3 regions of the Kitasatospora sp. NPDC001132 genome follow, and region 2 is predicted to be linked to each of the others. Evidence: riboswitches for the same ligand, from Rfam matches in the RefSeq annotation. Region 2 holds a riboswitch; each other region holds the start of a gene.
The links. A riboswitch is a leader RNA that binds a small molecule or an ion and turns the genes downstream of it on or off. The one in region 2 is predicted to bind cyclic di-AMP.

Region 1 (9,441 bases), on a different contig from region 2:
GGGTGGAGCGGCTGCGGCCACCGGTGATGACGTACGGCCGGACCGGCCCGCTCACCGGTGGCCCCCCGCCGCGTGGTCGACGCGCGGCGGGCTGGTGAGGTGGGTGCCGATCCGTTCGACCAGGACCTGCATCTGGTAGGCGACCAGGCCGGCGTCGACCGCCTCGCTGGTCACCACGGCCAGGTGGGCGCCGGCACCGGCGGCGACGACGAAGAGGTAGCCGCCGCCGTACTCGATGATGATCTGTCGGGTGGCGCTGCCCGGTCCGCCGAAGCCCGTCGCGACGCCGCGGGCCAGCGACTGCAGTCCGGAGCAGGCGGCGGCGAGCCGTTCGGCGTCGTCGCGCCCGATGCCCTCGCTGCGGCCGATCTCCAGGCCGTCGTTGGAGACGACGACGGCGTGCTGGACCTGCGGGACGGCGATGATGTCGGCGAGCAGCCAGCCGAGATCAGGGGTGGTGGTCATGGAACTCTCCGGAGCGCTGGGGAAGTCGGGGGGAAACGGGCGGGGAAGGGTCGAACTGGGCCTGGGCCCGGGCGGCGGACCGGCCGCTGGCGGTTCCGGCCTGGAACATCGCCATGAACGCCTGCGCGTCCCGGGCCGAGCGGTAGGGCGGCGCGGGCGGCGGAGGGGGAGCGGCGTGCTGGGCCGGGCGGCTGTTGCGGTCGCGCCGGTGGCTCCGGCGGGGCAGCGGGGGAGGGGTGCCGTCGGCGGCGTGCCGGCCGGTCGGTGGGGTCTCCACCAGGGGGTGGCCGGAGGGAGAGGCCGGCGGGGGGCCGGGGTTGAACGCGCGGTCGTCCGGCCCGAGGCCGGGGACGGTGGGCGGCAGCGGCTCGGTGAGCAGCGCGTTCGGGAGCAGCAGGACGACGCGCACGCCGCCGTACGGCGAGGGCGCCGAGCTGAGCGTGACCCGGAAGCCGTACTGCTCGGCGAGCCGGCCGACCGCGGCCAGGCCCAGCTGCGGCACCTCGCCGAGCCGGGAGACCTCCAGGGTGCTGCCGCCGGCCAGTGCGGCGGCGGCCTTGGCGACGGCCTGTTCCGGCATGCCGACGCCGCCGTCGTCGATCTCGATGACGGCGCCGTTGTGCACGGGCACCAGGGTGACGAACACCTGGGTGCTGGGCGGGGAGTAGCGGGTGGCGTTGTCCAGCAGCTCGGCGATCGCGTGGATCAGCGCCTCGGCGGCGGCGCCGACCACCGCGGTCTCGATCCGGCTGCGCACCACCACGCGCTGGAACGGCAGGATGCGCGACTGGGCGCCGCGGACGACGTCCTCCAGGGAGACCGGTTCCGGCCAGTGCCGGCCGGCCCGCGCGCCGCACAGCACGGCCAGGGTCTGGGCCAGCCGGGCCTGTTGGGCGGCCGCGTGGTCGGCCTTGAGCAGGCCCTCCAGCAGCGCCGGGTCGTCGTGGGTGCGCTCCATCTCGTCCAGCAGCGCCTGCTGGTCGTGGGCCATCACCAGGATCCGGCGGGCGACGCTGAGGAAGGCCCGCTGGGTGGAGGCGGTGTGCTCCTGCTCCTGCTGGACGGCGGCGAGGTCGGCGCCGCGGCGGGAGAGCTCGGCGGCCAGCTGTTCCTGGACGGCGGCGAGTTCGCCCTGCAGACGGTCGGCGCGGCCGCGCTGGGTGACGGACACGGCGCGGTAGCGCGCGGCGGCCACGAGGGCGAGGACGGCGAGCACGCCGGTTGCCGTTACGGACCACTGAGTCATCGTCACGCGGCGAATTCTAGGGTGATGATCCTACGAAGGTGTGAACGGATCTCGCCAAGTGACCGGATCTCGTCAATATCGAGTCAATTCGGCGGCAATCGGCACTCGTTCGACCCCGATCCCACCGCCTGACGAGGGCCCGGACCTGCCCGACCGGCACCGGCGGGCAGCGTCGGAATCGAGCCGGGTGGCCGGATCGCGTTCCACGATGTGTGGGGTCTGTGCTCACGCTGTTCGGAAGGGGCGCGGCCGGGCCGCTCCGGCGCCGGGCCGCTACGCGGGCCAGGCGCGCAGGCCGGTGGTGAGGGTGGCGACGAGGCGGTCGTGGGTGGTGGTGAGGTCCTCGGCGAGCTGGAAGGCACCGGCGGTGGTGAGCGAGGCGAAGCCGTGGGCGAGGGAGCGGACGGTGCGGGCGGCGTGGATCGCCTCGGAGCCGTCGAGGCCGTACTCCCGCAGGACGGCGACGATCACGCCGACGAGCCGGGCGGCCGCGCGGGCCAGGTCGTCGTCCGGCTGCGGGGCCTGGGGGAGGGCGGTGTAGCGGTGCGGGTACTCGGTGGCGTACGCGTGGTAGGCGCGCAGCACGGCGGCGACGGCGTCGTCCCCGCTGCGTCCGACGGCCGCCTCGGCCAGTCGGTCGGCCAGTTCCCCGGTGACCCGGACGGCGATCAGCCGCCGCAGTTCGGCGAGGCCGCCGCTGACGTGCTTGTACAGCGAGGGGGCGGCGACCCCGGCCCGGGCGGCGACGGAGGCCAGGGTGAGGGCCTCGGCGCCCTGCTCGTCGATGAGGGCGAGGGCGTGGTCGACGACCTGGTCGGGGGTCAGTCCTACGCGGGGCATGGGTTCGGGCTCTCCGTACGGGTCGAAGTCGGGTGACGTCGGGCGCTGCCGGGCGGGTGCCGGTGACGTCGGCGGGGCGGGCAGGGGCAGGCAGGGGCAGGGTCGGGCGGGGGCCGGCGGCGGCGCTCAGCCGAGTTCGGCGAGGAACGGCAGCAGGGCGTCCGCGGTGGCCGCCGGGTTGTCGGCCATCGGGTAGTGCCCGGACCCCTCGATCATCGCCTTCCGCGCGCCGAGCGCGGCGGCCTGCCGGTCGGCGACGAGTTCCGGCTTCGGGAAGTCGGGGTCCTTGTCGCCCATGACCACCAGCGCCGGGCACCGCACCGCGGCCGTCCAGCCGACCGGCGCCGAGTCGCCGTGGACGTACCCGCGGGTGGCGGTCTTCCGTCCCGGCGTGCGCAGCGCGGCGACCAGCCCGTCCACGTACGCGTCGAAGTCGGCGGGCTTGGCGCCGGGGAAGGCCATCCGGCGCAGGTAGAAGCCCCAGGAGGCCGGCCAGTGGACGAGGGCGGGGCCCATCAGGGCCATGACGCCGCGCATCAGGGCGCCCGGCCGCGGGCTCTCGACGAAGGCGTCGATCAGGACGATCCCGGCGACCCGCTCGGGCGCGTCCCCGGCGGCCTTCACGACCGTCGCCCCGGTGTACGAGTTGCCGGCGAGGACGGCGCGCTCGATGCCGAGGTGGTCGAGCAGGGCGAGGACGTCGTCGGCGATGGCGGCCGGGCTGTAGTCGTCCCAGCTGATCGAGGATTCGCCGAAGCCCCGCAGGTCCATGGTGACGACGCGGTGGCCGGCGGCGACCAGCAGCGGGCGCAGGTGCCGGTACGCGGCCCGGCTGTCGAGCATGCCCGGGAGCAGGACGACGGGGGTGCCGTCGCCCTGCCGGGTGTCGTCGAAGGCGATCCGGCCGCCGGGAACGCTCAGGTACTGGGTGCTCGGAGTGATGGTGCCGTTCACGGGGTCCTCCTCGGGCCGCGGGTGCTGGGCATCGGCGGTACTGCCGATAGCCATAAAGCTAAGGCTAATAGCCTTAGCCGTCAAGCGGTCGGCGGGCCGGGGGGAAGGGGCGCGGTCGGACGGGTGCGGTCAGACCCCTTCCACCTTGAACGGGTCGTGCTCGCTGAGCAGCTTCTCCAGCCGGGCCTGGTCCACCCGGGTGACCATCTCGTTGGACTCCTGCCGGTCCCGGACCACCTTCGCCAGCGTGAACGCGGAGGTGACGGTGTAGAGGAGGCCGATCCCGAGGAAGGCCCGGGTCCACCCGCCGACCGGCAGGTAGGCGATCCCGGCGGCGAGGGCGATGCCCGACAGGGCGAAGGAGAGGACGGCCTGGATGTGGTACGCGGCCGTGGTGCGGGTCTGCATCGGTGCGCTCATGGCGTCAGGATGCGGCCGCCCGGCCGGGCCGCACATGAGTAGGGGTACTCAGATGGGGCCGTGCGTGAGGGGTCGTTCGTTGACGTCCGTTCACCTGCGATCGGGCGGCCCGAAACGGATGGCTTGGAATCAGAGCCTCCTAGGATTAACGTTTGATAACGCAGCGCGGTTGTCAACGCCGTACCCAGACGGCACCGTGCGCGCCGTCGCCTAATCCCGCCGACCCGCCCCCGGGCAGGTCAGGGAGCCGGGGAACCACGTTCCTTGGGGTGAATCGGCGGGGCTCCGGCCCGGCCGTAGGAGACCTTCCTGCTCCGAACCCGTCAGCTAACCCGGTAGGCGCGAAGGAAGGAAAGGAGCGCGCCTCCGTGGCGTCGACGCACACCCCGGCACACCCGGCCGGCCCCGCAGCCGGTACCCAGCTCCTCGACCACCCCGGCCCGGACGGCCCCGAGGCCTTCGGCCCGGAGGCGTTCGCCGCGGAGGCCGACACCAACCGCCACCGGATGCCGCGTCAGACCCGCGGGGCCTCCCCGCTGCTCGGCGTCACCGCCGTCGCCGCCACGCTGGGCGCCACCGGCTTCGCCTCGGCGACCCCGGCCGCCGCCCCCGCCGTCGAGGTCCCGGACGAGACCCCGGTCGCCCTCTCCGCCGACCCCGGCCTCGCGCTCGCCGCCCGCATCCAGCACCAGGCCGACAGCCAGCGCACCGCCGCCGAGGAGACCGCCCGGCTGCAGGCCGCCCAGGAGGCGGAAGCCAAGGCCGCCGCCAAGGAGGCCGAGGCCAAGCGCGCCGCAGAGGAGGCCGAGCGGGCCAAGGCCGCCGCCCTCACCCTCCCGGTGAACGACTACCGGCTCTCCGCCCACTACGGCCAGAGCGCCCGCTACTGGGCCAACCTGCACACCGGCCTGGACTTCGCCGCCGACACCGGCACCCCCGTCCACGCGCTCGGCCAGGGCACCATCACCTCGGCCGGCTGGGCCGGCTCGTACGGCTACCGGATCGTCGAGACCCTGCCCGACGGCACCGAGATCTGGTACTGCCACCTCTCCTCGATCACCAAGGGCTCCGGCAACGTCGCCACCGGCCAGCAGATCGGCAAGGTCGGCGCGACCGGCAACGTCACCGGCCCCCACCTGCACATGGAGGTCCGCCCCGGCGGCGGCGCCCCGGTCGACCCGGAGCCCTGGCTCCAGCAGCGCGGCCTCAACCCCTGACGCACGCCCACCGACGCACCCGCGGGAGGCCCCTGGACCGGGGCCTCCCGCGCCGCGTCTCACTCCTCGACGGGCAGCTGCGCCAGGTACGCGTCGATCTCCTCCGGGCCCGGCTCCGGCGCCAGCTCCGGGAACTCCGTCACCAGCAGCCGCGGCAGCCCCGGCACCGTCCAGGCGCCGAACAGGTCGAGCGCCGCGTCCACCGCCGCCTCCTCGAACCTCCCGAAGTCCCCGGCCAACTCGTCCGGCATCGGCCGGCCCAGCGCGGTCAGCCGCGCCAGGTTGCGGTAGCTGCGCCGCATCAGGCCCTGCTCCAGCAGCCGACGCGCGCCGTCCGTGGCCATGCCCACCGAGAGCACCCGGCCCGGGCCCCAGCCCCGCTCGTCCGGCTCGTCCAGCCAGCCGGCCGACGCCAGCGCCTCGAACGCCGCCAGCCGCTCCTCCTCGGCGAACTCCCCGAAGCCGGCCAGCCACTCCCGCACCGCCTCCGGGTCCGTGACGTCCGCCCCGTGCGCGTGCAGCAGCAGCGCGTACAGCCGGGGCCAGGTCACCAGGTCGGCGCGGCGCAGCAGCCCGGCCGCGACCTCCCCCTGCCACTCGGCCTCCTCGTGCAGCCGCTCCTGGCGCTTGGCGTTCAGCCGGCGGGCCGCCCGCTGGTGGTCGACCAGCAGCCGGACGGCGTCGCCGTAGGCGAGCGGGTCCTCCTCGGGCGCGGGTTGGACGTACAGGTGGAGCCGCTCGTGGAGCAGGTGCTCCACCGCGTCGGAGGTCAGTTCGGGCCAGCCGTCGTGCATCCTGCCCTCGCCCAGCTCCAGCAGCGCCAGCACCGCGCGCAGCGGCCCCTCGGCCACCGGCGCGCGGTCCTGCTCGGCCGCCCAGGCGAGCAGGTCGGCGGCCTTGGTGCGCGGGGCGAGCCGCAGGTCTTCGTCGTTCATAGTCCGAACGGTAGCCGCCGGGCGGGGATAGGGTCGGCAGCCATGGTCCCCGTACGACTCACCGGCCCGCGACTGGCCGTCCGCGAGTACCACCACACCGAGGGCGACGTGGACGCGCTGCACGCGCTGTTCGGCGACCCGGAGGTCACCCGGTACCTGCCCTTCGGGCCGAGCGACCGGGAGGACTGCGCCGACCAGGTCGAGCTCTACCTGGAGGAGGCGATGGCCGAGGAGCGGGACACCTACCGGCTCGCCGTCACCAGGCTCGCCGACGCCGAGGAGCCGGACGACGCGACGCCGATCGGGCAGGCCTCGCTCACCCTCGAAGGGCACCGCGCCGCCTGGCTCGGGTGCGTGCTGGCCCGCGGGTGCTGGGGCCTCGGCTACGCGGGCGAGACCGTCGGCCTGCTCTGCGACCTCGCCTTCGGTCCGCTGGGCCTGCACCGGCTGGCCGCCCGGGTCGCCGTGGCCAACACGGCCTCCGTCAAGGTGCTCACCGGGCTGGGCTTCCGACTGGAGGGGCGGCTGCGGCACGACGTGTTCGAGGACGGCGTCTGGTCCGACTCCTACCTCTACTCGCTGCTCGCCGACGAGTGGCGCGGCCCGGCCGTCCGGACGGAGGGGGGTTAACCCCACCCCGGATCCGCCAGGCCTCCGGATCCCAGCCGGCCGGCGCGTCCACCAGACTGGACCTCGTCAGCGGGACGAACGACCGACAGTACGAGGGGCCGGGGGCCGGGAGCATGAGCAGCAGCCGCAGCATGGAGGACCGGGGTTGGGACGTCCCGGGCGGTTACGGTGACGACCCGCGCCCCGTCCGGGCCCGGTGGACCGAGCGGCGGCCGGCCCTGTGGCGGGCGCCGTTCTCGGCCTACTACTACCGCGAGGTCGGCTTCGCGCTCAGCGGCCTGCCGTTGGCGATCGCCGGGTTCGCCTCCTCGATCACCCTGCTGTGCCTCGGCCTCGGCACCTTCGCCACCGTCATCGGCCTGCCCGTCCTGGGCGCGCTGACCGGCCTCGCCCGCGGCTTCGGCCGGCTGGAACGGGCCCGGGTGCGCGGCATGCTGGCCCTGGACGTCCCCGGCCCGGAGCCGGTGCGCCAGGTCCGCCCGGGCGGCTGGGGCGCCGTCACCGCACGGCTGGCGGACCGGGCCGGCTGGAAGGCCGTGCTGTACCAGGTGGTGATGTTCCCCTGGGCGGTGTTCAGCTTCTCGATGACGCTGGTGTTCCTGGTGCTCGGCTGGGCCCTGACGCTCTACCCGCTGTACCACTGGGTCTTCCCGACCTACACCCCCTGGAACGGGTACCGGCTGTTCGACTTCACCGACGACGAGGGCGTCCGGCACGTGTACGAGGTCCAGGCGCCGTGGCAGATCGCCGGGCTCGCGGTCCTCGGGCTGGTGCTGGTCTTCCTCACCACCCAGCTGGTCCGCGGCCTGACCAACGTCAACCGGGCCGCCGCCCAGGGCCTGCTCGGCCGCTGACCGCCCAGGCCCCGCCCGGTTCCCCGGCCACACCCGCCCAGGCCCCGCCCGCACCCCGGACGCTTCCGGAGGCGGCCGGGGCCGCCGCGTGTCCGGATGACCGGGTGGCCGCCGCCGGCATTCCCCCCGCTCCCTCGGACGTCCTGGCCGCCGAGGCGCGCGAGCCGGGCTGCCGACCGCCGCCGCCGGGCGGCCCGACGACCAGGTTATGTAATAGTCATTAGTGCGGAGCGCCCCTATACTTGCCCGCATGACCGAGACGACGATCCGGCGGGCCGACGAGACCGACGCCGACCGGCTCACCGACCTGATCCAGGCTTCCTCCGCCTACCACGGCGAGTACGCGCCGATGGTCGACGGCTACCGGGTGACACCCGAGTACATCGCCGGCCACGAGGTGTTCCTCGCCACCGACCCGGCCACCGACCGGCTGCTCGGCTTCTACGGGCTGATCCGCGAACCGGCCGAGCTTGACCTGATGTTCGTCGCCGACGAGGCCCAGGGGCGCGGCACCGGCCGCGAACTGATCGCCCACATGCTGGAGCAGGCCCGCGCGGCCGGGGTCACCAGCGTGCGCGTGGTCTCCCATCCGCGCGCCGAGCACTTCTACCTGCGGGTGGGCGCCGAACGCGTCGGCACCTTCCCCGCGCGCGGGAGGATCACCTGGGACCGGCCCGAACTGCGCTTCACCGTCGGCTCCTAGGAGGCGGCCTCGGCGGACGGCCCGCCCGGCCGGTCCGGCACCGCCGGTACGGCCTGCGCGGCCGGCGGCGCCGACTGCTGCTCCGGCAGGACGGCCGCCGCCGGGAGCCGGGAGAGGATCTTCTCCGCCAGCCAGCTGCGGTCCGACCCGTACGGAATGCCCCGCGGGTCGACCAGCTGCCGCGCCACCGCGTCCCGCAGCCGCTGCGCCCCGGCGGCGGGCAGCCGGGACAGCAGTCCCCGGGCGGCCAGCAGCGCGTGGTACTGCTCGAAGTCGGAGCGCGGGTGCTCGATCGCGTCCAGCACGCTCCGCAGGTCCGCCAGCGCCGGATCGCCCTGCATCAGCGCGAGCGCCTGGATCCGCCGGCCCTCGGAGCCGTCCGCGAAGAGGGCCCGCACCTGCTCGGCGGTCAGCGCCGAGCGCCGCGCGGTCGAGCGGACCTCCGCCACCACGCCCTCCGGGCCGGCCGGCGTGCCGGAGGCGGGCGGCAGCTGCCCGGCCAGCGCGGCCGGGCGCTGCGTGGTACCGCCCAGCAGTCCGAGCTGCTGCATCGCGCGGACCCGCAGGTCGTCCGCGCCCACCTTGTCGCCGTGCCGGTCGCGGTCCTGTCCGGCGAGGAAGAGGTCCAGCGCCTGGTCGGTCTCGGTCAGCGCCTGGGGAAGCGCCAGCCGGGTCACCAGCCAGCCGGCCAGGAAGCCGAAGACCAGGAAGTACAGCACCAGCGCCGCCGCGAACGGCACCGCCGCCTCGCCCCCGCCGAGCACGGGCGCCAGCGCCGTACCGAGGTCGTGCAGCCGCTCGCCGAGCGAGCCGAGCTGGGTCAGCCCGACGCCCAGCAGCACTTTGGTCAGCCAGTCCGAGACCTGCTCCAAATTGGTGTTCGGCGCGTACGAGCCCGGCGGTTCCTCGGAGCCGGCGCCGCCGCGCACCCGGGGCACCCCGAACAGGAAGCCCAGCCCGCCGCCCAGCGCGACCGAGGCCCCGATCACCACCAGCCCGCCGCCGAGCGCCTGCCAGAGGTGCTCCCGGCCGAGCGCGAACAGCAGCAGCCCGACCAGCCCCGTCCCGGCCAGCGCCCCGGCGGCGCCCCACCGCGCCTTCCGCAGCACGGTCGCCCCGCCGCCCAGCCGTCGCGCCTTCGCCATCGCCTACCCCCTGTGTCCGCGCCGCTCCGCCC
Region 2 (9,441 bases):
CCAGGCCGTGGTCGGCTGACCACCCCCGCCCCCGAAGGGCCCGGACGCCTGCCGCGCGCCCGGGGCCCTTCGACCTGTCCGGCCGACCGCCCACCCGCCACGCCGCCGACCGCCCACCCGCCACGCCGCCGACCGCCCGCTTGCCACGCCGCCGACCGCCCGCTTGCCACACCTCCAGCCAAATATTAGGTTAGGCTCACCTAACTAACTGGAGGTCCGCCCATGAGCCTGCCCACCGGCGACACCGAGGCCCCCGAGCCCACCACCGCCGAACGGATCCACAGCCTGCTCAGCACGACCTCCTCGCTCACCGTCCGAGCCCTGGGCGAGCAGCACCACCTGGACACCCCGGTCTCCGTCCACGGCTCCCGGCTGCGGCTGCGCACCGCCCTGGACGACCCGCTCACCGCGGCCGCCGCCGGCGCCACCGACGGCCTCGCCGTCGTCCTCGACGTCACCGACGTCTCCCCCGTCGCCGTCCGTGACCGGGTCCGTGCCCGCCTGACCCTGGCCGGCCGACTTCACCTGGCCCACCTCGCCGACGACGGCCTCAGCGTCCACCTGCGGGTGGACGTCGCCCACGCCGTCCTCGCCACCCCGTACGGCACCGGCGCGGTCACCGCCGCGGACCTCGCCGTCGCCGTCCCCGACCCGATGGCCCGGCACGAGGCCGCGATGCTCACCCACCTCGCCGACGACCACGCCGAGGCGCTCGAGGTCCTCACCCGCCTGCTCGACCCGGCCGTGCTGGGCCACGGCCCGGAGGTCCGCCCGCTCGCCCTGGACAGCCACGGCCTGGTGCTGCGCCTGGACCACCCGTACGGCCACCGCGACGTCCGCCTGGTCTTCCCCGAACCCGCCCGGGACACCGAGGAGTTCGGCCACCGGATGCACGAGCTGCTGGCCGCCGCGCAGTACGGCTCGCCGGTCCACCGGCACTGACCCCCCGTCCCGTCACCGCTCGACCGCGTCCTCCAGCACCACCCGCCCGATCCGCACGTACAGTTCCGGCCGCCACCGGCGCACCGCGAGCGCCAGCGCCACCCCGCCCGCGAACACCCCGATCACCAGGTACGGGATCAGCCGGAACAGCAGCGTGTGCGCCGCCGCCCCGGCGGCGGCGTCCTTGTTGAGGACCAGCAGCACCACCACCCCGGCCATCGCCACCCCGCCCACCAGCGGCGCGACCAGCGTCCGGAACCAGTGGGCGGTCTCCGGGTGGCGCCCCCGCACGTGGAAGTACCCGACCACGGCGAAGGAGCAGAGCGTCTGCACGACCAGGATCGCCATCGTCCCGAGCAGCGCCAGCAGCGTGTACAGGTGCGCGTACGGGTCCATCCCGGCCGCCAGGAAGCCCGCCACCAGCCCCACCGCGATCACCGACTGCACCACCGAGGCGACGTGCGGCGAGCCGTGCCGCGGATGGGTGCGGCCGAGCCCCCGGTACAGCAGACCCTCCCGCCCGATCGCGTACAGGTAGCGGGCCGCGCACTGGTGGAAGGCCATCGCGCAGGCGAACGAGCCGGTGACGACCAGCCATTGGAACACCTTCACCGCCCAGGCCCCCAGGTGCGCACCGAGCGGGTCGAAGAACAGGCTGTTGCCGTCCTTGCCCGGCACCGCGCCGTTCGCCACCGCGATCGCCCGTTCGACCCCGTTGCCGGAGACGATCATCCAGGACACGAAGACGTAGAGCAGCCCGACCCCGATCACCGACACCAGCGTCGCCCGCGGCACCACCCGCTTCGGGTCGCGGGACTCCTCGCCGTACATCGCGGTGGACTCGAACCCCACCCAGGACCAGAACGCGAAGAACAGGCCGAGCCCCGCCGCGGCCGCCGAACTCCCCACCCCCCTCAGCGCGTTCAGCGGGTTCACGGCCGCGAGCACGATCCCGTCCGGGCCGCCGCCGGAGAACAGCACGGCGAACGAGACCGCACTCAGCACCCCGATCTCCAGCACCAGCGCGACGCCGAGCACCTTGGCCGTCAGGTGCAGGTCGAACCAGGCCATCACCCCGATCACCGCCGCCCCGGACAGCGCGTACCAGCCCCAGCCCAGCTCCACCCCCAGCTGCGAACGGACCAGTCCCCGCAGCGAGTACGCGAAGAAGCCGAGGGCCGAGGCCTCGGTGACGACGTACGCGAGCACCGCCAGCAGTCCCGAGGCCATCCCGACCACCCGGCCCAGCCCGTGCGAGACGTAGCCGTAGAACGCGCCGGCCGCGGTGATGTGCCGGGCCATCGCGACGTAGCCGACCGAGAACACCGTCAGCACCACGGTCGCCACGACGTACGCGGCGGGCGCGCCGACGCCGTTGCCCTGCCCGACGATGATCGGCAGGTTGCCCGTCATCGCGGTGATCGGGGCGGCGGTGGCGAGCGCCATGAACACCACGCCGACCAGGCCGACCGAATCGGCCTTCAGCCGGTCGACCCCGTCCTCCCCGGGCCGCTCCCGGCCGGCCGTCCTCCCCGCCACGCCCCCACTGCGGACCGCCATCCGCCCTCCTCGCCTCCGGACCCGCCCGCCCGGCCGGACCGACCGGGCGCTGACCGTTCGCCAGCATGACGTGCCACGGCCACCCGGCGACGCCACCGAACCCCTCCGTCACACCGGAGTTGACGCCGCGTTCGACCCGTCCGAACGAAACCCGGGAACAGCCGGGCGGCACGGAAACGGCAGTGGCCGGCCCGGCCGCACGAGGAGTCCTCGTACGGCCGGGCCGGCCTGGGCGTGTCCCGCGCCCATGTCCGCCGTGCGGCGATCACCCGGTCGAGCGGTCACCCGACATGACCATCCCGGAGGATCGTTTCGCCCCGCAGCGACGGTGGTTCCGGAAACCCTCGGAGCTCAGCCGTGGGTCAGAGCGCGACGCCGTGCGCGCGCAGGTAGGCGACCGGGTTGATGTCCGAGCCGTACTCCGAGCCGTTGCGGACCTCGAAGTGCAGGTGCGGGCCGGTCACGTTGCCAGTGGCACCGGACAGGCCGATCTGCTGGCCGACGGTGACGGCCTGACCGATCCTCACGCCGATCGAGGAGAGGTGCGCGTACTCGGCGTAGTGGCCGTCGGCGAGCTTGATCTCGACCTCGTTGCCGTAGGCGCCGCCGTTGCCGGCCTTGACCACGACACCGTTGGCGATGGCGCGCAGCGGGGTGCCGGTGGAGGCGACGAAGTCCTGGCCGGTGTGGTGGCCGGAGGCCCACATCGAGCCGGCCACACCGTAGGCGGTGCCGAGCCTCGGGTTGGCCAGCGGGGCGACGAAGCCGGAGGTGGCGGCGGCGACCGGAGTGGCGGTCACGGCCTGGGCCGGGGTGGCGACCTGCAGCTGGGTCTGCAGCTGCGTGGCCGGCTTGGCGGCCTCGGTCCGCACCTGGACCCGGTCCTGCGCCTTGGCGGCCTGGGTCGCGGGAGCGGCCGACTCGGCCGGGGCGGCGGCCTTCGCCGGAGCGGAGTCGGCCGACGGCGCGACGGCGTGGCCCGGCAGCGCGAGCCGCTGGCCCGCGAAGATCAGGTTCGGGTCGGCACCGACGACCGAGCGGTTCTGCTCGTACAGGGCGTGCCAGCCGCCCTCGACGTTCTTGACCTCGGCAATCTTGGACAGGGTGTCACCGCTGACGACGCGGTAGCTCTCCTGCACTGCCTGGGCGGCCGGAGCATCGGCCGGAGCAGCCGACTCGGCGCGGGCGGAGGCGGCGGCCTGCGCGACCGGGGCGGCCGGAGCGGTGTGGGCCTGGGCGCTCATCGCGGTGACGAGCGGGAGGGCGAAGGAGACGCCGGTGACGGCGGTGGCGATGCCGATGCGGGCGGCGCGGGGCAGGGCGATACGACGAGCCTGAGCAGGCATGGAAGTTTCCTCTCCGACGCCTGCGAGGTGAGCTGTCGGGTTCGGGCTGGAGTTGCCCGGCCGCATGCGCGGCTTCACCCCTAGCCGGTCCTGGACGCCCGCGCCCTGAGGCGCGAACTCCGGTCCGGCGACTTACCTGTGGGTCCCCCGCTCCTGCCGTACAGAGTTCGTTTCGAACCACCGGGCAGCGGCAGGACTCGGCGTTCCACCCGGCGGATCCGTCCGGACTGGCCGGGCGGTCGCTGAACTAAAACCCATCCGTTCGGGTGAAGCAATGTCGATCTTTGAAAGCGCAACCATTCCCCCTTCCCCGGTGACCCTCCGCAGGCCGGAGCACACGTTCCGCACACAATCCATTCACCCCCCGCCACTGATCCACGACCCTGCGCCGAGATCCGCGACGCTGCGCAGCCGCCCACTCACACCCCGCCCACCGTCAACACACCCACCGGTGACCCTTGTCACGTGCGCCCCGGCAGCGCAGGATTCGCCCGTGGCCACCTCAGAGGCCGGCACCCTGCGCCTGAGCACCGCGCAGGGCCGCTGGGTACTACTGGCGACGGTGCTCGGCTCCAGCATGGCGATGCTCGACGGCACCGTGGTGAACGTCGCCCTGCCCCGGATCGGCGCCGACCTCGGCGCCTCCCTCGCGTCCCTGCAATGGACCCTGAACGCCTATCTGCTCACCCTGGCGGGCCTGATCCTGCTCGGCGGCGCGCTGGGCGACCGGTACGGACGGCGCAAGGTCTTCCTGATCGGCGTGGTCTGGTTCGCCATCGCCTCCGCCGCCTGCGCCGCCGCACCGAACATCCACGTGCTGATCGCCGCCCGCGCCGTCCAGGGCATCGGCGGGGCACTGCTCACCCCCGGCTCGCTCGCCATGCTCCAGGCCGTCTTCCACCCTGACGACCGCTCGGCGGCGGTCGGCCTCTGGTCCGGCCTGGGCGGGGTGTCGGCGGCGGTCGGCCCGTTCCTAGGCGGCTGGCTGGTGGACGGCCCCGGCTGGCGCTGGATCTTCCTGCTGAACCTGCCGCTCGCCGCCGCCGTGATCGCCGTCGCCACCCGGTCGGTGCCGGAGAGCCGGGACAAGGACGCCTCCGGCCGCTTCGACGTGCTCGGCGCCGTGCTCGCTGCCCTCGCCCTCGGCGCGATCACCTACGCGCTGACCGCGGCCGGCGAGGGCCTGTCCCCCGCCGTCTGGGTCAGCGGAGTGATCGGGGTGGTGCTCGGCGTCGCCTTCGTGGCCGTCGAGCGCCGCGCGCCCGAACCGATGCTGCCGCTCGGCCTCTTCTCCTCCCGGCTGTTCACCGCGGTGAACCTGGTCACCCTGTGCGTGTACGCGGCGTTCAGCGGCGTCTTCTTCCTGCTGGTGGTGCAGCTCCAGATCGTGTCCGGGTTCTCGCCGCTGGTCTCGGGCTTCGCCCTGGTGCCGATCACCGTGCTGATGCTGCTGCTGTCCGCCCGTGCCGGACGCCTCGGCAAGCGGATCGGCCCGCGCATCCCGCTCACCGTCGGCCCGATGCTGTGCGCCGCCGGGGTGCTGTTGATGCTGCGCATCGGCCCGGACTCCTCGTACTGGGTGGACGTGCTGCCCGCCGTCACGGTGATGGGCTGCGGCATGACGCTGCTGGTCGCACCGCTGACGGCGACCGTGCTGGCCGCCGTCGAGGTCCGCCACGCGGGCATCGCCAGCGGGGTCAACAACGCCGCCGCCCGCGCGGCCGGCCTGCTCGCGGTGGCCGCCCTGCCGGCGCTGGCCGGGCTGAGCGGCGACGCCTACCGGGTACCCTCCTCGGTCGACGCCGCCTTCCACACCGCCATGCTGATCTGCGCGGGCCTGCTGGTCGCCGGCGGGCTGATCGCCTCCGCGACCGTACGGGGCAACGTGCTCGCCCCCGAGGAGCAGCCGGTGGCCGAGCCGAACTGCGACTGGCCGTGCGGGCCCACCGCCCCGCCGCTCGACCCGGGCCACGTCCCCGTGACGCGCGAGGGCCCCGCCACCGGTCCGGCGGCGGGGCCCTCACCCAAGGGCTGACGCTACGTCAGAAGGCGCTTCCCGTCAGGGAATGCCGCCCGTCAGAGAATGTCGCCGGGCGCGTACTCGGCGGCCTCCGGGTAGGCGGCCGCGACGGCCTCCACCTGGCGGACGACCTCGGCGACCTGGGCGCCGGCCGCGCCGGTGAAGGACAGCTTGTCGGCCAGCAGCGCGTCCAGGGCGGCCCGGTCCAGCGGGATCCGCTCGTCGGCGGCCAGCCGGTCCAGCAGCTCGTTCTCCCGGGCGCCGGCCCGCATCGCCAGCGCGGAGGCGACGGCGTGCTCCTTGATGACCTCGTGCCCGGTCTCCCGGCCGACGCCCGCGCGCACCGCGCCCATCAGCACCTTGGTGGTGGCGAGGAACGGCAGGTAGCGGTCCAGCTCGGCCTCGATCACGGCGGGGAAGGCGCCGAACTCGTCGAGGACGGTCAGGAAGGTCTCCAGCAGGCCGTCGAAGGCGAAGAACGCGTCCGGCAGCGCGACCCGGCGCACCACCGAGCAGGAGACGTCGCCCTCGTTCCACTGGTCGCCGGCCAGCTCGCCGGTCATCGAGGCGTAGCCGCGCAGGATGACGGCCAGGCCGTTGACGCGCTCGCAGGAGCGGGTGTTCATCTTGTGGGGCATCGCGGAGGAGCCGACCTGGCCCTCCTTGAAGCCCTCCGTCACCAGCTCGTGGCCGGCCATCAGGCGGATGGTCTTGGCCAGGCTGGACGGCGCGGCGGCCAGCTGGACGAGGGCGGTGAGCACCTCGAAGTCCAGCGAGCGCGGGTAGACCTGGCCGACGCTGGTCAGCACGTGGTCGAAGCCGAGGTGCCCGGCGACCCGGCGCTCCAGCTCGGCGAGCTTCTCGGTGTCCCCACCGAGGAGGTCCAGCATGTCCTGGGCGGTGCCGACCGGGCCCTTGATCCCGCGCAGCGGGTAGCGGGCGATCAGCTCCTCCAGGCGGCGGAAGGCGACCAGCAGCTCGTCGGTGATCGAGGCGAACCGCTTGCCCAGGGTGGTGGCCTGAGCGGCCACGTTGTGCGAGCGGCCGGCCATGACCAGCTCGGAGTGCTGGGCGGACAGCTTGGCCAGACGCACCAGCACGGCCACCGTGCGGTCCCGCACGTGCTCCAGGGACTGGCGGATCTGGAGCTGCTCGACGTTCTCGGTCAGGTCCCGGGACGTCATGCCCTTGTGGATCTGCTCGTGCCCGGCGAGCTCGCTGAACTCCTCGATGCGGGCCTTCACGTCGTGGCGGGTGATCCGCTCACGGGCGGCGATCGAGCCGAGGTCGACCTGGTCGATCACCCGCTCGTAGTCGGCGACGGCCGTCGCCGGCACCTCGACGCCGAGGTCCTGCTGGGCCTTCAGGACGGCCAGCCACAGGTGGCGCTCGAGGACCACCTTGTGCTCGGGGGACCACAGCTGGGCCAGGGTCGCCGAGGCGTACCGGGAGGCCAGGACATTGGGGATCTGGGGCTTCGCGCTCACGCTTCGCAAGGGTAACAGCCGAGGTCACGCCGGACGTCGGCGGATGGGGTAGGCTGGGTTAATTGAGCGCCATTCAGATGACACTCCAAAGCCTCCTCACCGCAAGGATATCACATCGATGAGCGAAGCACCAGCGGCCACGGGGAACCCCGGCGATGCCCTCGCCGCGGCCCTGCGCACCGAGCAGGCCCACCTCACCCGGCTCTACGCCCGGCTGGACGCCGTCCGCGAACGCGCCCGCCGCACCGCCGACGGCGCCCACGACCAGGCCGCACCCGGCGGCACCCACCAGGCCCGGCTGGAACGCGAGGTGCGCGCCCGCGAGGCCGCCCGTCACGCCGCCCGGCTGGACGCGGTCGAGCGCGGCCTGTGTTTCGGCCGGCTCGACGAGCGCGACGGCACCGTCCACTACATCGGCCGCACCGGCCTGACCGACGAGGCGTACGAACCGCTGCTGCTCGACTGGCGGACCCCGGCCGCCCGCCCCTTCTACACCGCGACCCCCGCCCACCCCGGCCCGGTGGTCCGCCGCCGCCACCTGCACACCCGGGGCCGCACCCTCACCGGGCTGGACGACGAGGCGCTCGACCTCGCCGGACTGGACGAATCCGACCGGCGCGGCCTGGTCGGCGAGGCCGCCCTGCTCGCCGCCCTCGACCGCGAACGCACCGGCCGGATGGGCACCGCCGTCGCCACCATCCAGGCCGAGCAGGACCGGGTGATCCGCTCCCCGCTGCCCGGCGCCCTGGTGGTCCAGGGCGGCCCCGGCACCGGCAAGACGCTGGCCGCCCTGCACCGCACCGCCTACCTGCTGTTCACCCACCGCGCCGCGCTGGAGCGCCGCGGCGTGCTGGTGATCGGCCCCAACCCCGGCTTCCTGCGGTACATCGACGAGGTGCTGCCCGCCCTCGGCGAGACCGAGGTGGTGCTGCGCACCGTCGGCGAACTCCTCCCCGGCGTCACCGCCACCGGCACCGACGCCCCCGCCACCGCCTTCGCCAAGGGCGGCCCCTGGATGGCCGGGGTGCTCCGGCGCGCCCTGGCCGCCCACCAGACGGCCCCGGCCGACGGCCTGGACCTCGGCGAGGGGCTGAAGGTCTCCGCCCGGGCCTGCGCCGAGGCCCGCGACGCCGCCCGCGGCCTGCGGCTGCCCCACAACCGGGCCCGCGGCTTCTTCCTCGGCACCCTGCTCGACGCCCTCGCCATCGCCCAGGCGCTCACCCTCGGCCGCCCCTACGACGACGAGGAGGCGCACTACGCCCCGCGCGAGCTGTGGGAGCGGACGGACGTCCGCGCCGCCCTCGACCCGCTCTGGCCCCGGCTCACCCCGCAACAACTCCTCGAAAGGCTTCTCACCGACCGGGAGTTGCTCACCACGGCGGCCCCCGAACACGCGGCCGCCCTGCTCCGTCCGCCCGGCTCCGGGTGGACGGTCGAGGACGTCCCGCTGCTCGACGAGGCCGCCGAACTTCTCGGCACGGCAAGGGAATCCGCCGCTGCCGACCAGGATCCGGACGAACTGGCCTTCGCCCAGGGCGTGTTGACCATCACCGGGCAGACCGGCGACGCCCTGCTGGACTCCGCCGCGCTGGCCGGGCGATTCCGCGACGACGGCCCGTACCGCTCCACCGCCGAACGCGCCGCCGCCGACCGCACCTGGGCCTACGGCCACGTCGTCGTGGACGAGGCCCAGGAGCTGTCCGCGATGGCCTGGCGCGCCGTCCTGCGACGTGTCCCGACCAACTCGCTCACCATCGTCGGCGACCTCGCCCAGACCGGATCGCCCGCCGGCGCCCGCAGTTGGGCCGAGATGCTCGACCCGCACCTGCCCGGCCGCTGGCGCGAGGAGCGGCTGACCGTCAACTACCGTACGCCGCAACCCTTCATGGCCATCGCCTCCGCCGTGCTGCGCGCCGCCGTACCCGGCCACCGGCCGCCCGACTCCATCCGCCCCGGCACCGAGCGGCCCCGCGCCGTCCACGTGCCCGAGGGCGACTTCGCCGCCGCGCTCGCCCGGCTGCCCGCCGGCCCCGGCACCCTGGGCGTGATCGCACCGGACGCCCTGACCGCGGAACTGGACGCGCTC
Region 3 (9,441 bases), on a different contig from region 2:
GGGCGTTGCGTCGCCGACTCTCGGCGCGAGGGCTGACCGCTACTCGTCCAGGCCGAGGGCGAAGGCGGCCTCCAGGTCGTGCTGGGAGTAGGTGCGGAAGGCGATCTGGGTCTCGGTGTGGGCCACGCCCGGGACCTTGTTGAGCCGGCCCGGGATGACCTCGGCCAGGTCGTCGTGCCGGCGCACCCGCACCATCGCCACCAGGTTGTAGCCGCCGGTCACCGAGTAGACCTCGCTGACGCCCTCGATGGCGGCGATGGACTCGGCGATCTCCGGGATGCGGTCGACACTGGTCTTGATCAGGACGATGGCGGTGATCACAGTTCGGGCTCCTTTGTGGGGTGCCGCCAGCGTATCGGGCGTCGGCGCGGTCGTCTCGGGGGGTGGCGGACCGCGGTACAGGCGTAGAGGAACCCGGCCGAGAAGCCGATCACGTGGACCAGGTAGGCCACCCCGGGGCCGGCCGAGTGCACCGACCACCATTGCAGGGCGAACCAGAGGCCGAGCACCAGCCAGGCGGGGAAGCGCAGCGGCAGGAAGAGGAGCAGCGGGACGAGGGTGGTCACCCGGGCCCGGGGGTGGAGGCGTAGATAGGCACCGAGGACGGCCGCGATCGCCCCGGAGGCCCCGATGAGCACCCGGGTGGAGTTCGGCGAGTGCGCCTCGGCGAGCGCGAAGCCGTACGTGGTCAGGCTGCCGGCGGCCAGGTAGAAGAGGACGTACCTGGCCCGGCCGAGCCGCCGTTCCACGGTGGGGCCGAAGACCTGGAGGAAGAGCAGGTTCCCCAGCAGGTGCAGCCAGCCGGCGTGCAGGAACAGCCCGGTGAGGACGGACAGGGCCGGGTGCTTGCCCGGGGTCGGGGCGGCCGGGCAGCCGGGGGCCGGGTCGGGGGCCTCGGCCAGCTGCTCGGCGGTCAGCGGCCGTCCGGCCAGCACCTCGGCCGGGACGGCGCCCCAGCGCTGCTCGTACCGCTGCTCCGAGCAGACCCGGGCCTGGCCGGTGCCGTACAGCGGGTTGAGCCCGGCGGCGGGGCCGAGCAGGAAGACCAGGGTGTTGAGGGCGATCAGGGCGTAGCTGACCACCGGGACGGGCACCGCCGGGCGGCCGGCCCGGGCGGCGGTGTGGTCGGGGACCGCGAGCGCCATGCGGCCAAGCATCCCTCCGGGCGCCGCAGGTGACACGGTGGTTTACGGCAGGTGGACTAGCCGGGGAGTTCAGGCGACCGGTGGCCGCGGTGGTTGCCCCAGGCAATAGGCTTGGGGCGGGCATTCCCGCCTCCCGCCGCCGATGCCGGGGCTCCGGGGGGAGCGCCTAGCCCACCCAGGGACCACCCGAGAGGACCCCCGATGACCGTCCCCGCCCTGACCGCCGAGACGCGCTGGCGCTGCACCCTGTGCGGCAACCTCACCCGCTTCGACGTGACCCGCACCGCGCGGGTGACCGAGTTCCTGCACTTCGACCTGGCCGGCGAGTCCGAGGTCGAGGAGACCGAGGTGCTCAGCGAGACGATCGAGTCGGTGCGCTGCCGCTGGTGCAACGCGGTGGACCAGGTCGAGCTGGTGGCCCGCCCGGGTGCCGAGGGGGAGCAGGCCCCCGCCGAGCAGGGCTGATCCCCGCCGCCGCGGCGGGCGGGTGCGCGGAGCACCCGCCCGCGCCGCACGGGACAATACAGAACAAGACGCACGGAGCGTGACGACAGGGGCGGCCGCGGCCGACCCCGCTGGACCAGGATCGGAGCCGAGGACGTGGTGGACGCAGCGAAGGAGCCCGGCGAAGCCCAGGGGCTTCAGCCCGCTGCGGCCGAGGCCCAGGCCGAGGCGGCCGGGACGGCGGACGACTCCTCCGAGCCCGCGGCGGAGCGCGTGGCCGAGAAGCTCGACCGGCCGCTGCCCGAGGGGGTGCGCCGGCGCGTGGTCGGGCTGGCCTCGGACGCGCTCGGCGGGCTGCCGCCGGCCGAGCTCCCGCAGAGCCTGCGCCAGTACGTCAAGTTCACCCCGGTGCGGCGGGCCAAGTACGCGGCCACGGCGCTGGCGGCGGCGCTGGAGGCGGAGCCGGCCTTCCGGGTGCGGATAGCCGAGCGGCTGCGCCTCGGGCAGCCGGACCTGGTGAGGGCGCTGGAGTGCGGCACCGTCCCGAGCGCCGCCGATCCGATGGACGTCGCGGCCGCCGCCTACCTGGTGCGTTCGGCGGGCTGGAGCCGGCTGGTGGCCGAGGCCGGCGAGGAGGCCGAGCGGGCCGGTGCCGAGGACGCGGCCGCGGAGGCCGCCCGGCTGGTGGAGAAGCTGCAGGCCGAGCTGGCCGAGGTACGGGCCGCCGCCCGGGCGGACCTGGACCGGCAGCGGGCCGAGTCCGACGGTGTCCGCAAGGAGGCCGAGTCGCTGCGCAAGAAGGTGCGGTCGCTGGAGAGCGACACCCGCCGGGCGCAGGCCGAGACCCGCCGGGTGAGCGGTGAGCTGGAGGCCCTGAAGGCGCAGGCCGCGGCCGAGCGCGGCGCTGCCGAGACCGAGGCGCGCAGGCTCCGGCACCGGCTCTCCGAACTGGAGACCGCGGCCGAGCAGGGCCGCCGGTCGGCCCGCGAGGGGCGCAGCGTCGAGGACATGCGGCTGCGGCTGCTGCTCGACACCGTGCTGCAGTCGGCCCAGGGTCTGCAGCGGGAGCTGGCGCTGCCGGTCTCCCAGATCCGCCCGGCGGACCTGGTGGAGGCGGTGGTGCCGGGGGCGGCCTCGCCGCACGACGTGGCCCGGCGCGGGCTGGCCGAGGACGATCCGGCGCTGCTGGACCAGCTGCTGGCGATCCCCCAGGTCCACCTGGTGGTGGACGGCTACAACGTGACCAAGGCCGGCTATCCGGCACTGCCGCTGGAGCAACAGCGGATCCGGCTGCTGGGCGGGCTGGCGATGCTGGCTCAGCGCACCCAGGCGGAGGTCACCTGCGTGTTCGACGGGCAGGACCTGGACGTCCCGGTGATCATGGCGCCACCGCGCGGGGTCCGGGTGCGGTTCAGCCGGACCGGGGAAACGGCCGACGAGCTGATCCGCCGTCTGGTGCGGGCCGAGCCGCAGGGTCGTCCGGTGGTGGTGGTGTCCACCGACCGGGAGGTCGCGGAGGGCGTGCGGAAGGCGGGCGCGCGCCCCGTGGCGTCGGTGCTGCTGTTGAACCGGCTGGCCCGGCCCTGACCTCGGCCGATTCCGTGTGATTCCTGGTCAGGGGCGGTTCCGGGGCCTTGTGAGGGGGCTGTGGAGTCAGTGTGGGGTGGCCGAGTTCATGCCATCGGGGGAGTGGCAAAACGGATAGATCTTCACTAGGGTCTGGCGTCAAACCTATTTTCGGGAATCTCATCCCATCAGGTGAGTCCGCTGGAAGAAGGAGCCGGTCCCTTGGCCTCCCACCGCCGTCCCAAGCAGCCGAGCCGCGCGCGGATCTCCGTGCTCACCGCTGCCGCTGCGACCGCGGTCGCCCTCTCCGCCCAGGTGGCCGCGCACGCCGCGCCGCAGCCGAACAAGGCGGACGTCAAGGCGCAGATCGACCAGCTCCAGGAGGAGCAGGAGCAGGCGGCGGAGAAGTACAACGGCGCCAAGGAGCGGGCCGACCAGCTGCGCAAGCAGGCCGACCAGCTGCAGGACCAGGTGGCCCGCAGCCAGGAGCAGATGACCCAGCTCCAGGGTGGCCTGGCCGAGGTGGCGGGGGATCAGTACCGCTCCGGCGGCATCGACCCGTCCGTCCAGCTGATGCTCTCCTCCGACCCGTCCGGCTACCTGGAGAAGGCCTCGACCGTCCAGCAGGCCAGCACCAGCCAGGCCGAGGCGCTCAAGGGGCTGCTGGAACAGCAGCGCCGGCTGGACCAGGAGAAGGCCGAGGCGGCCGCCGTGCTCGCCTCGCTGGACACCACCACCAAGGACCTCAATCAGGCCAAGGCGGACGTCAACACCAAGCTGAAGGCCGCCCAGGACCTGCTGAACTCGCTCAGCGCCGCCGACCGCGCCGCGCTGAAGGCCCAGCAGGCGCAGGACGACCGCGCCTCGCGCGGCAGCGAGCGGGTCGACCTCGGCAGCCTGCCGCCGGCCAGCGGCTACGCGGCCGTGGCGATGGCCAAGGCGATGAGCAAGCAGGGCTCGCCGTACGTGTGGGGCGCCACCGGCTCGACCACCTTCGACTGCTCGGGCCTGATGGTCTGGTCGTACGGGCAGGCGGGCGTCTCGCTGCCGCGCACCTCGCAGGAGCAGGGCCACTACGGCACCCGGGTGCCCTCGCTGGACCAGGCCCAGCCCGGCGACCTGGTGATCTACGGCTCCGACATGCACCACGTCGGGATGTACATCGGCAACGGCATGGTGGTCCACGCGCCGCACACCGGTGACGTGGTGAAGGTGATGAAGGCCGACGCGATGCCGATCAACACCATCCGCCGGGTCTGACGGTCCGACACGCCCGCCGGGCTCCCTCGGGGGCCTGTGAAAAGCGCCACCCTCCCTTGGGGGTGGCGTTCGGCTTTCCCGCCCTTTCGCGACCACATGCTGAGAACCGATCAGCCTTGTGTGTGCCAGTGGTCACCATCGGTCATTTTCACAAAAGAACTTGGGTAATCTTCTGCCTTTTTTCTGACAAGGATTTGAACGGATCACGGTTCAGTTACTAGGGTCATGCTCCGAACCACCGCACTGTCGATCGCCCAGCCAGGGTGGCGGCGGTGGTTACCGCCGAGTTCGCGAGGCAGCGGGGCAGGTCGAAGCGACTGCCCGACAGGGGAGCCCAGTGTTCGGGGGCGCTGCGGAGCGGAGCCGGGGAACCATGTTCCTCCGGGGTGAATCGGCGCCAGGTCGGCCGGTGGAACGGCCGTGAGGCGTCGTAGGGCATGCTTCCGGCCCGAACCCGTCAGCTCACCCGGTAGGCGGACGTAGGAAGAAGGAGTCCGCCTTCGTGGCGTCCCATCGTCGTCCCAAGCCCGCCGGTCGCGCCCGCGTCTCGATCCTGACGGGTGTCGCCGCGGCGGCCGTCGTCCTCTCCGCGCAGGGTGCCCACGCGGACCCGCAGCCGACCAAGGAACAGGTCAAGGGGCAGGTCGACCAGCTCAACGAGCAGGCCGAGGTCGCGACCGAGAACTACAACGCCGCCCAGGCCAAGCAGCAGGAGCTGGAGAAGCAGGTCTCCGGCCTGCAGGACCAGGTGGCCCGTCAGCAGGCCCAGGTCACCGAGCTCCAGGGCGGCCTCGCCGAGATCGCCGGCGAGCAGTACCGCAACGGGGGCATATCCCCGACCGTCCAGCTGATGTTCTCCTCCAGCCCGGACAACTTCCTCAGCCAGGCCGGCACGCTGAACCAGGCCGGCAGCACCCAGAAGGGGCAGCTGAAGGAGCTCCAGGAGCAGCAGCGCAAGCTCGACCAGGACCGCAACGAGGCCCAGGGCAAGCTCGCCGAGCTGGAGTCGACCACCCAGCAGCTGAAGGCCTCCAAGGACGAGGTCCAGGGCAAGCTGAAGGCGGCCCAGGACCTGCTCAACACCCTGACCGAGCAGGACCGCCAGGCGCTGCGCCAGGCCGAGGAGAAGGCCGCGGCCGACGCCAAGGCCAAGGCCGACGCCGCCCAGGCGCAGCAGCAGCAGGCCGACCGCGCCTCGCGCGACAACAGCCGCGGCAACCTGGCGACCGGCTCGACCGCCGCTCCGGTGAAGGTGGCCGCGGGCAGCTCGCGCGGTGCCGCCGCCCTCTCGTACGCCGCGTCCAAGGTCGGCAGCCCGTACGTCTGGGGCGCCACCGGCCCGGGCTCCTTCGACTGCTCCGGCCTGATGGTCTGGGCGTTCAACCAGGCCGGGGTGTCGCTGCCGCGCACCTCGCAGGCGCAGGCCGGGGCCGGCACCCGGATCGGCTCGGACATCTCCCAGGCCCAGCCCGGCGACCTGCTGATCTTCTACAGCGACGCCCACCACGTCGGCATCTACGCCGGCAACGGCCAGGTGCTGCACGCTCCCAAGCCGGGTGCGTCGGTGCGCTACGAGGCGGTCGGCAACATGCCGCTGACCTCCATCGTGCGGGTCTGATCCCCGCTCGGACGCCTCCGGGCCCGGTCTTCCCCAGGGAAGGCCGGGCCTGCGGCTTTTCCGGCGGGTCGAGCTGATGTCCGATTAGGGGTCGAATATTCGGGTTGGGAAGGGTTTGGACTCGCTTGCCCGGACTCGCTAACGTCTGCCACCGGACTCCCGCTCGACGGCCGCCCGTCCCGGTGCGGCGGCGGGGCCGCGCCGCAGGATTGGAGCCGCTGCCGCCATGCCCGTGCACCGCCGTTCCCAACTGCTCACCCGGGCGCTGGTGCTGACCGCGGCCGCCGCCACCGCGCTGGGCGTGGCCGCCGGAGGCCGCGCCCAGGCCGCGCCGGACAGCCCGGACCCGGGCGATCGTCAGGACGTCAGGACGCAGGTCGAGCAGCTGTACGACGAGGCCGAGCAGGCCTCCGAGAAGGCGAACGCGGCGCAGGAGGCCCAGCGGCGGCTCCAGGGCGAGACCACGATCCTCCAGGGCGAGATCGCCATCGCCCAGGACCAGCTCAACGAACTGCGCGGCGACCTGGCGACAGTGGCCGGGGCCGAGTACCGCGGTGGCGGAATGGCCCAGACCGCCCAGCTGTTCCTCTCGTCCGACCCGGAGGGCTACCTGGTCCGCGCCCGCACCCTGGGGCAGGCCGCCGCGCGCCAGCAGGAGACCCTGCACGAGCTGGTCACCCGGCAGCGCCGGCTCGACCAGCGCCGCACCGAGGCGGCCGGCAAGCTCGCCGAGCTGGACCAGACCCGCCGCACGCTCGCCGACACCAAGCAGCAGATCCAGCAGCGGCTCGCCGGGGCGCAGAAGCTGCTGAACGGCCTGGGCGCCGCCGAGCGGGCCCGGATGACGGCCCAGGACGCCCGGGACGCCGAGCAGCGCGCCACCCGGGGCACCGACCGGCTGGACCTCGGCACCGCCCCGCCCGCCTCCGAGCGGGGGGCGGCCGCGCTTGCCGCCGCGGTGCGGATGATCGGCTCCCCGTACGTCTACGGGGCCACCGGACCGCACGCCTTCGACTGCTCGGGTCTGATGTACTACAGCTGGCGGCAGGCCGGAGTGACCCTGCCGCGCACCTCGCAGGCCCAGGCGTACGCCGGGCAGCGGATCAGCCTGTCCGAAGCGCGACCGGGAGACCTGGTGATCTTCTACCGGGACATGCACCACGTCGGCATGTACGCCGGCGGCGGCGTGATCGTGCACGCCCCCCGCCCGGGTGCCAAGGTCCGCTACGAGAGCGTCACCGCCATGCCGGTCTCCGGGGTGGTCCGGCTCTGAACGCCCCGACGCCCGGCTCCGCCGACCCCGCAGACCCCGCCGGGATACCCCGCCCCCGCCGCGCCCTGTCCCGGCGGGGCGCGCTGCTGCTCGCGGCCGGCGGGCTGGCCCAGCTGTCGCTGCCCCCGGCCGCCCCGGCGGCGCCGCCCGCGGCGCGCTCGGCGGACCGGCACGGCGAGGTGGCCTCCGCACTGGCGGAGCGGGTCGGGGCGGCACCGCCGTGGGCCGGGCTGCCGGTGGCCGAGGCGGCGTACCGCAACGTGGTGCTCGCCGCCTCCGGCGGGCCGGAACGGCTGACCGCCGCCGCCGACCTGACGGTGCGGATCGCCGGGTACGACGAGTACCCGGTGGTGTACCCGCGCCGGATCGAGCTGGTCCCGGCCGGGGACGGCTGGCGGGTGGAGCGCGAGGAGAACGCGGGCGGACCGCCCGCGCCCTGGGACTTCGGGCCGCTGCGGTCGGCGCCGGGCGCGCACTGCCTGGTGCTCGGGCCGGTCGACGGCCCCGACCCGGCCGAGCTGGTCGCGGTGGCGGACCGGGCGGTGCCCGCCGTCACCGAGGTCTGGGGCGACGCCTGGCCGCAGCGGCTGCTGCTGGAGTGGCCCGCCACCGAGGAGCGGTTCGCCCGGCTGCTGGAGGGCGACCCGGACGGCTGGACGGGCATGGCGGCGGTCACCGTGGCCGCCCCCGGCGCGCCCTGGCACACCCCGGCGGACCGGGTGCTGGTCAACCCGGAGGCGTACGGGCGGCTCAGCGACTTCGGCCGTCAGGTGGTGATCACCCACGAGGCCACCCACGTCGCCACCAGGGCCGACACCCGGGCCTGGACCCCGCTGTGGCTCTCCGAGGGCGTCGCCGACTGGACGGCCTACCGCGACTCGGCCCGCGGCCCGCAGCAGATCGCCCCCGAGCTGGCCAGGGACGTCGCCGCCGGGAAGCAGCCCGCCGCGCTGCCCGCCGACCGGGACTTCGCCGCCGGGGCCGACGGCATCGCCCAGGCCTACGAGCAGTCCTGGCTGGCCTGCGAGCTGATCGCCCGCACCCACGGGCCGCAGCGGCTGGTCGCCTTCTACCGGGCCGTAGGAGCGGCCGACGGGCAGGGCGAGGACCGGGAGCGCCGGACGGACCGGCTGATGCGCCGCGAGCTGGGCGTCGGGCTGGCGGAGTTCACCAGGCTCTGGTTGGAGCAGGTGGCGGCGCTGAAGGGCTGACCGGCGCCGGCTCAGCGGTGCTGCCGGGCCGGGGCGCCCGGGTGGTCGATGCCGTCCAGCAGGTCCTGCTCGTAGGCGATGCCCGGGCGCACCGGATAGCCGGCGGCCGGCAGTGCGGCGGGCTCGTGGTCCAGCACCACGGTGGGCGGCAGCGGCGCCTCGCCGCGGGTGGAGCGCCAGAGCCGGACGCAGGAGAGCACGGCCGCGGCCAGCAGCAGCAGGTTGCGCGCGGCCAGTACGGCGACCGCCGCCGGTTCGCTGGCCAGGACCTGGGTGAACATGGTCGGGAACTCGACCAGGGTGAGCGGGCAGGCGAGCAGGATCAGCAGCGCCACCGGCCGCTGGCTGCTGTTGCGCACGGTCAGGCAGACCGCCGCGACGCCGACCAGCCAGACCAGGTACTGCGGGCTGATCACCCGGCTGGTCACCACGAAGATCAGCAGCGCGCACAGCGCCGCGTCGTACATGGTGGCCGCGCTGCGGCGCTTGGAGGTGTAGCGCCACAGCAGCAGCCAGGCGAAGCCCAGCAGGGTGCCGGCCATCATCACCTTGCTGATCACGCTGACCCACGGCCCGAGCATCTCCGGGGAGCCGTAGTTCATGGTGACCTTGCCGTCCCAGGCGCCGGCGAGCCGGGCGAAGTGCAGCGGCAGCGCGCCGAGCGACTCGACCTCGATGCCGCGGTCCTTCTGGAACGCCAGGAACTCGAAGGCGCCGTTCATCCCGGCCGTCAGCAGGAAGCCGATCGAGACGGCGGTGGCCCCCGCCAGCGTCCAGGAGCGGCGGGTGCGGCGGCCGGAGGGGGTGCCGATCAGGCCGAGCAGCGGCCAGATCTTGACGATGCCGCCCAGGCCCAGCAGCAGTCCGCCCACGGCCGGGCGGCGGATCAGCGCCAGCAGGCCGGCCAGGGCGACCGCGGTGACG

Region 1: linked by a shared signal. The riboswitch ahead of ACWDBE_RS11910 (M23 family metallopeptidase) and the one ahead of ACWDBE_RS20740 (M23 family metallopeptidase) in region 2 are both predicted to bind cyclic di-AMP.
Region 3: linked by a shared signal. The riboswitch ahead of ACWDBE_RS04575 (NlpC/P60 family protein) and the one ahead of ACWDBE_RS20740 (M23 family metallopeptidase) in region 2 are both predicted to bind cyclic di-AMP.

What each region holds. Positions count from the first base shown of each region.
Region 1 covers NZ_JBSFKF010000007.1:57,945-67,385, reverse strand. The annotation lists gene ACWDBE_RS11940 (DUF742 domain-containing protein) at 1-55, opposite strand, end outside; gene ACWDBE_RS11935 (roadblock/LC7 domain-containing protein) at 52-465, opposite strand; gene ACWDBE_RS11930 (ATP-binding protein) at 449-1,711, opposite strand; gene ACWDBE_RS11925 (TetR/AcrR family transcriptional regulator) at 1,985-2,551, opposite strand; gene ACWDBE_RS11920 (alpha/beta fold hydrolase) at 2,678-3,559, opposite strand; gene ACWDBE_RS11915 (YiaA/YiaB family inner membrane protein) at 3,635-3,925, opposite strand; cyclic di-AMP (ydaO/yuaA leader) riboswitch at 4,123-4,281, shown strand; gene ACWDBE_RS11910 (M23 family metallopeptidase) at 4,294-5,142, shown strand; gene ACWDBE_RS11905 (hypothetical protein) at 5,202-6,077, opposite strand; gene ACWDBE_RS11900 (GNAT family N-acetyltransferase) at 6,120-6,707, shown strand; gene ACWDBE_RS11895 (sensor domain-containing protein) at 6,821-7,561, shown strand; gene ACWDBE_RS11890 (GNAT family N-acetyltransferase) at 7,812-8,264, shown strand; gene ACWDBE_RS11885 (hypothetical protein) at 8,261-9,409, opposite strand.
Region 2 covers NZ_JBSFKF010000014.1:147,120-156,560, forward strand. The annotation lists gene ACWDBE_RS20725 (RidA family protein) at 1-19, shown strand, start outside; gene ACWDBE_RS20730 (DUF2470 domain-containing protein) at 223-942, shown strand; gene ACWDBE_RS20735 (APC family permease) at 955-2,502, opposite strand; gene ACWDBE_RS20740 (M23 family metallopeptidase) at 2,865-3,848, opposite strand; cyclic di-AMP (ydaO/yuaA leader) riboswitch at 3,851-3,988, opposite strand; gene ACWDBE_RS20745 (MFS transporter) at 4,342-5,883, shown strand; gene purB (adenylosuccinate lyase) at 5,925-7,355, opposite strand; gene ACWDBE_RS20755 (HelD family protein) at 7,474-9,441, shown strand, end outside.
Region 3 covers NZ_JBSFKF010000003.1:33,789-43,229, reverse strand. The annotation lists gene ACWDBE_RS04605 (aminotransferase class V-fold PLP-dependent enzyme) at 1-36, shown strand, start outside; gene ACWDBE_RS04600 (Lrp/AsnC family transcriptional regulator) at 40-321, opposite strand; gene ACWDBE_RS04595 (rhomboid family intramembrane serine protease) at 318-1,145, opposite strand; gene ACWDBE_RS04590 (hypothetical protein) at 1,347-1,610, shown strand; gene ACWDBE_RS04585 (NYN domain-containing protein) at 1,863-3,176, shown strand; gene ACWDBE_RS04580 (C40 family peptidase) at 3,378-4,415, shown strand; cyclic di-AMP (ydaO/yuaA leader) riboswitch at 4,754-4,907, shown strand; gene ACWDBE_RS04575 (NlpC/P60 family protein) at 4,918-6,033, shown strand; gene ACWDBE_RS04570 (NlpC/P60 family protein) at 6,260-7,306, shown strand; gene ACWDBE_RS04565 (hypothetical protein) at 7,486-8,517, shown strand; gene ACWDBE_RS04560 (glycosyltransferase 87 family protein) at 8,529-9,441, opposite strand, start outside.